2 regions of the Psychrobacillus sp. FSL K6-1464 genome follow, and region 1 is predicted to be linked to the other one. Evidence: riboswitches for the same ligand, from Rfam matches in the RefSeq annotation. Region 1 holds a riboswitch; the other holds the start of a gene.
The links. Region 1 has a riboswitch for preQ1 ahead of queF (preQ(1) synthase). Riboswitches for the same ligand answer to the same signal wherever they lie in the genome.
Positions count from the first base shown of each region.

Region 2: linked by a shared signal. The riboswitch ahead of MKX39_RS15050 (QueT transporter family protein) and the one ahead of queF (preQ(1) synthase) in region 1 are both predicted to bind preQ1.

Region 1 is NZ_JBBOOP010000001.1:292,270-295,648, forward strand. It holds gene MKX39_RS01480 (DEAD/DEAH box helicase) at 1-555, opposite strand, end outside; gene MKX39_RS01485 ((deoxy)nucleoside triphosphate pyrophosphohydrolase) at 589-987, opposite strand; PreQ1 riboswitch class I at 1,599-1,645, shown strand; gene queF (preQ(1) synthase) at 1,776-2,276, shown strand; gene queC (7-cyano-7-deazaguanine synthase QueC) at 2,419-3,090, shown strand; gene MKX39_RS01500 (VUT family protein) at 3,087-3,379, shown strand, end outside.
Region 2 is NZ_JBBOOP010000001.1:2,949,139-2,952,517, reverse strand. It holds gene MKX39_RS15055 (glycine betaine ABC transporter substrate-binding protein) at 1-546, shown strand, start outside; gene MKX39_RS15050 (QueT transporter family protein) at 588-1,070, opposite strand; PreQ1 riboswitch class I at 1,078-1,122, opposite strand; gene MKX39_RS15045 (MBL fold metallo-hydrolase) at 1,237-2,439, shown strand; gene MKX39_RS15040 (DUF3006 domain-containing protein) at 2,426-2,671, shown strand; gene MKX39_RS15035 (hypothetical protein) at 2,899-3,108, opposite strand; gene MKX39_RS15030 (hypothetical protein) at 3,185-3,364, opposite strand.

The sequences.
Region 1 (3,379 bases):
CCAATCTACAGTTAGAGGGATGGCTTCATTCCATGCTTCTTCAAACTGATTTTTAAAGTGGTGGATGATTTCTCCATCTTCCAAAGAAGTTAAATAGATATTCCATTCATAGTTAGCTTTTAAAGCGCTATCCGTTAGATTTGAGCTTCCTACTATTAAAGAATAATAGTCTTTATGTTCGAATATATAACCTTTAGAGTGGAAGCCTTTCACGCCAGTCAGACGGACTTCGACATTGTCTAGTTTTAATAATTCTTTAAACATTTTAGGTTGATTGAAATTTAAAAAAGTAGATGTCATAATGCGGCCTTTGATCCCTTTTAGCTGCAAGTCTAATAGCATAGTTTTTAAAGTTGCTAAACCACCCTCAGTAATAAAAGCTACGGAAAAAGTGAAGGTTTGGCACGTTTTCATCTCTTGAAGAAGTGTGGATAAAACATTTTCATGTGCTTTATTTGATAGCAGCTTAGGCTTAAACTGTCCTGAAACGGGATTACTTTTATCAATAAAGCCTTTATGTAAGGAATTTTTCATTTTGCGAATTAGTTGATCCAACTTGACCACTTCTTTTCATTCAAATTTTCCAAATTACATACTTTCATTCGCTATTTTTTCAACTGCTGGAATATCAGCAGCAGCAAAGTTCAGTGTATGTAAATTTTCCCGAGTAACCCATCTTGTGTCGGCATGCTCCGTTGCAATTGGAGTACCATTTAATAATTTCGCTTTATAAGTTTCGAGTCTGACGATAAATTTTTCATATTCATAAGTCGTATCTTCTACTTTTTGACCAACCACAATTGTACAATTAAATTCTTCTGTAATTTCTCGTTGTAAAGCCTGCTCGGGTGTTTCTTCAGCTTCAATCTTACCACCCGGGAACTCCCAAAGATCGGGAAGTGACATAATGGGACTTCTTAACGCACAAAATATTTCGCTTTTCTCATTTTCAATAATTGCCCCAACTACATGGACTAATTTTTTCATTATGTATCACCCTAATTTCAGTTTATACCTATATCATAGCTGATTTTAAAGTAATGATCAGCAAGAAACTTTAAATGATTGGAATTTACTGATTGTTATATATCTAACTGTGGTTTCTATATGGGTACTAATAGAGGGGGAACATTTATGAAATGAATGGGGTGGTATTTAAAGCTGATTGGAGAAAATGTTAAGTGGATATAGTATGGAGAGATATACGGTGAAGGCAATGGAGAATTTATCGGACTAGTCGAGAATACATATAACAAAAAGTAGATACTCCACATAGTAGAGGTATCTACTTTTCTATGTTTCTGAGTCTCTTTGATAATCTAAATCTCTCCTAGGCTAAGATAGTTTGTAATATAAGCTTTAATAGCTCTTCTGTTGTTTCAGGTAATTGTTCGGGTAAGCTTAATGGATGTTTCATCTCTGTTCCTCCTTTAATCTCGTATTCTATTATCAATATAGGCAATCTAGTTCAAATTTATGCATGATATTATAAAAAAGTTTTGAATCTCTTAATTGGAGATTTGGATATTCATTTGACTAGAATTCCTATTTGACGTCTTGGTCAATATTCTATATTATGATTGCATACCCGTACTTGACCGGGAGAGGTTCATAGCTTATACCCTCTATAAAAAACTATGGATACATGACTATTCGCCATGTCCATATAATTTGGACGTGGCTTTTTTGTTTTTATCCTTTTGTTTGTATAGATTGGTCTGTGAAGCCTCTTTTGAAAGTGTTGGGAAACATTTTTTATAGGAGGTTTTTTTATTATGTCTGGAAGAAGTCATGATGAAGGTTTGAAGGATTTAACACTGTTAGGGAACCAAGGTACAAAATATTCATTTGATTATGCACCTGAGGTATTGGAGTCGGTAGATAATTTACATTCTACTCGGGATTATTTTGTGAAGTTTAACTGCCCAGAATTCACAAGTTTGTGCCCAATTACCAATCAGCCGGATTTTGCAACGATGTACATCTCGTATATACCGGATAAAAAAATTGTAGAAAGTAAATCGTTAAAATTATATTTATTTAGTTTCAGGAATCACGGGGATTTCCATGAGGACTGTGTGAACATCATCATGAACGATTTAATCGAATTGCTAGATCCAAGATATATCGAAGTATGGGGTAAATTCACTCCACGTGGAGGTATTTCTATTGATCCCTGGTGTAATTATGGAAGACCTGGAACGAAATATGTAGAAATAGCAGATTTTCGTTTGATGAACCATGATTTATATCCAGAGAAAATTGATAATCGTTAATGGAATAATCATATGTAAGGCAGAAGTGCTAAAATCCTGAAACTAGGGGCTAGGCGCTAGAGATAGACAATCTAAAAAATTCAGAAGATGACAGCATTCTTCCTTATGGTGCTGTTTTGTCGATATAAGGGAGTTTAAACGGGTGAAGCAGGAAAAGGCAATTATTGTGTTTAGTGGAGGACAGGATAGCACGACCTGTCTGTTTTGGGCAAAAGAACGTTTTAAAGAGATTGAGGCAGTGACTTTTGATTATGGGCAAAGACATAGTCTTGAAATCGAATGTGCAAAGGAAATAGCTAAGGAGCTTGGTGTAAAGCATCACATTCTGGATATGTCGCTTTTAAATCAGTTGGCACCGAATGCTTTGACACGAGATGACATAAAGGTAGAGGACGGGGAAGATGGGGGATTGCCGTCGACTTTTGTACCTGGTCGAAATCTGCTCTTTTTATCTTTTGCTGGGGTCTTAGCGAGCCAGGTAGGTGCAAAGCATATCGTAACTGGAGTGTGTGAAACTGATTTTAGTGGCTATCCAGATTGTCGTGATATTTTCGTGAAATCCTTAAACGTCACATTAAATCTTTCTATGGATACTACTTTTGTGATCGATACACCACTCATGTGGTTGGACAAGGCACAAACATGGGAACTTGCAGATCAGCTTGGAGCGCTCGAATTTGTTAGAGAGAAAACGTTGACTTGTTATAACGGTGTAATAGCAGATGGCTGTGGGGAATGCCCAGCATGTAAGCTGAGAAATAAAGGATTAGAAGATTATTTAACTTCTAAATCTATTGAAGGAGTAACATTATGAGAATTTTATTTTATTTAGTATCGATTGTGATTGCTAATGTCGTAACAGCAGCTTTTGCACCTTTACAGTTCGGGATGTTTATCGTCCCTATGGGAACATTGTTCGTCGGTGCTACCTTCATTTTTAGAGATCTTGTACAAAACAAATATGGTAGAGCAAAGACGTACTTATTCATTTTCATAGCTTTAGCATTATCAGCATTAGTGTCATTTATGTTGGGAGATACATTATTAATTGTATTTGCATCGGCAATTTCATTTGTTGTTGCTGAAACAGCAGATACAGAGAT
Region 2 (3,379 bases), 2.7 Mb from region 1:
GAGGCTACTTGGTTAAGTCCACTTGGATTTGAAAATACGTATACACTAGCTTATACAAAAGATAATGAGTACAATGCAGAAACTTACTCTGAATTGGTAGAAGCTTCTAAAACTGGTGGTATGGTATTTGGGGCCCCTCATGCATTTTATGAAAGAAAAGGAGACGGCTTTGATGATTTAATAAATACATATCCATTTGTATTTTCTGAAACGCAAAGTCTAGATCCTAATGTTATGTATGAAGCATTGAAAAACGGAGACGTCGATGTTATACCTGCCTTTACGACTGATGGACGTATCGAACGATTTGACTTGCAAACGACAACGGATGATTTAGGATTTTTCCCTAAATATGATGCAGCTCCTGTCGTACGTATGGATGCTTTAGAAAAGTTTCCAGAGCTTGAGGACGTGCTAAACGAGTTAGCGGGTAAAATATCCGAAGAGGATATGTTGAAGATGAATGCGAGAGTTGACATTGATGGAGATAAACCCGAAGATGTAGCACACGACTTTTTAGTGGAAAAAGGATTAATAGAAAAATAAAAAACACCCGGTTCTAGTTTTCTAGAATCGGGTGAAGTTATTTAGATTAGCGTCTTAAAATTCAATCGTTTATCTAAAGCGATAATAATCGGAATACCGACAGCTAATACGGTGAACTCACCAGCTGCAACGGTTAACCATGTATAGAAGAATGGGAAATCTAGCGCAAGCATTAGTTCAAATGCGATAATACACATGGTAAATGTAAAGAGCACTGTATTAATAACCATGCGTGCTATGTTTCCTTTTACATATTTAGTCGCCAAAATCGTTAGCGATAACGTAATGATGGAATGTGCTACTCCAAATGTTAGGTCATAAGCGGCCATTGGAGAGAACATATTTGTTATAAATACTCCTAATACAATACCAAAAAAGTATTTTTTATTAAATACGATTAAGTGATTGAACATCTCCGCAATACGAAACTGTACTGCACCAAATGCAAAAGGAGCCACTAGTAGAGATACCGCGACATAAAGAGCGGCAATAACACCAGTTACTGCTATAGTCTTTGTTTTCATTATTCATTTCTCCTTAGTTTTTTTCCGTGGGAGGTTCTCGAACCACGTTAGTTTTCACAAACAGTTATTCTATGCGAATAGCTATCAACTGTCAAGGAAATCTTTAATATATGAATCTTAGTGTCCTATGGTAGAATCATGCAAAGTACGAAAAGGAAGGTTTTATATGAGAAAGATCACATTTTTAGTAAGTCTATGTATAGCCATTTTGCTTAGTGGCTGTACATTAAATCAGCAACCAGATAAAACAATACAAGCATCACAAGTGCCAGTGGAACCTGGAGACAAAATGAAGGTTCATTTTATAAATGTAGGGCAAGGGGATTCAATATTAGTACAATCGCCAAACGGAAAAAATTTGTTAGTAGATGGGGGGACAAAAGATGCTGGAAAAGATGTAGTAAATTATCTACGAAAACACGGGGTTGAGAAGCTCGATTATGTTGTGGCAACCCATCCAGATGCCGATCATATCGGAGGCCTACATTCCGTGTTGAATTCTATATCTATAAAAAATTTCGTGGACTCTGGAAAAACACATACATCTCAAACGTATGAGGAAATGTTACAGCTTATATTAGACAAAAATATACCATTCATCGTGCCAAAAACTGGCGATACAATTCCTCTAGATGAGGAGTTAGATATCTCTGTCATACATATGGGAGACGAATCAGCTGATAATAATGAAGCATCTATAGTATTAAAATTATCTTACGGAGAAACTTCCTTTTTATTGATGGGAGATGCAGATATCAGGGTAGAGAAAGACATACTAGAAGAGACGAATGTTAAAGCAACCGTTTTGAAAGCAGGACATCATGGTTCGGACACTAGTAGCTCGCAAGATTTTATAGAAGCAGTAAATCCAGAGGTTACCATTTTAAGTTATGGAAAAGATAATTCCTATGGTCATCCAAATGCAGAGGTGAAGTCAAGACTGGAGCGGATAAGTTCACAATTATATGCCACAGCAATAGTTGGTAATATAGTAGTGGAAACAGATGGAGTAGATTATAACGTAATAACAAATGGTAATGTTGGGCCAACTGAAATTGCTAATACGGAAGCCATAGGTATTAATATTTCTAGTAAAGACCTTAGAGGCGAAATAGTAGGAATTACCAACTCCGGTGAGTCAGCTGTTAATTTAGAAGAATGGCATTTAGTTTCCGTAGCTGGTAATCAAACATTTAATTTTCCGAACATTAGCTTGCAAGCAGGGAAAACAATATACGTCACAAGTGGACCCAAAGCAAAAGAGGGCGCTGGCTATTTGAAATGGACTACTACGCAAATGTGGAGAAATGATGGGGATGCAGCTATATTATTAAATAACAAAGGAGAGATTGTGAGTGAATTCGAATAAATATACGCTCGATCGTTTTGAAGGAGATTATGCAGTTTTTTTAAAAACTCCAAATGAAACAGAAATCCTTCAAATTCTCTGTTCTGATATAAAAGTTAAACTAAAACAAGGGGACATAGTGAACATTTCATCAATAGAAGATAAGTATGAAATCGAACCTCTTGTGGAAGAAACAACTAATCAGAAGGAAAAGGTTCGTCGATTACTGGAACAGCTAAAAGAAAGAAGCTGACTGGAGTTTGACAATATTATAATTGACTTGCTGTAGTTTAAGATCAAAGAGTTGCTTCGGCAACTCTTTTTTTGCAGGTTATGTTAAAAGATAAAGGGTGATTTAAAATGTACTCAAAAATGAGTTGGGATATGTTTCTCAAGCACATTTTATATTGCTGTCCTTTTTTACTAAAGCACCTGTTAGTTGTATAACACTTACGACTAGCTCCTAATATTTCTGTTCTGCTAAAGTCCCTGTTTTTCCAATAACTTCTTAAAAATCTTTATTATTAATATCCCAGCTATCCCTATTATTCCTCCTATAAGACCAGCTATAATTACAGTAACAATTTCGCCCCAATAAACCTCTTCGTTCTTCCATAAACTTTTTGCAATTAGCACGATTATTATTACAAACATAAATGAGAACCACGATTTAAATTGCCTTTTAGTCACTATTTCCCCCCTTAAGATGGCCTTGTTTAACTAAAGTTAAGGTACATTACTTCACAAACACGGTAAATTTTGCGAGTTATTCTCCACTTTTATGTCTATTATCTCCCATCAAATAGATGTTGGAACTTTCTCCTGGTTTTGCATTTGAATTAATCGGATTCTGATTATTGTTACTAATTTTATTATTTCTTCTGTCAACTAATAAAGCAAAGGTGATAATAACAAAAAGAATAATAAGAACTATTAACCAAATCATATTTATCTCTCCTTT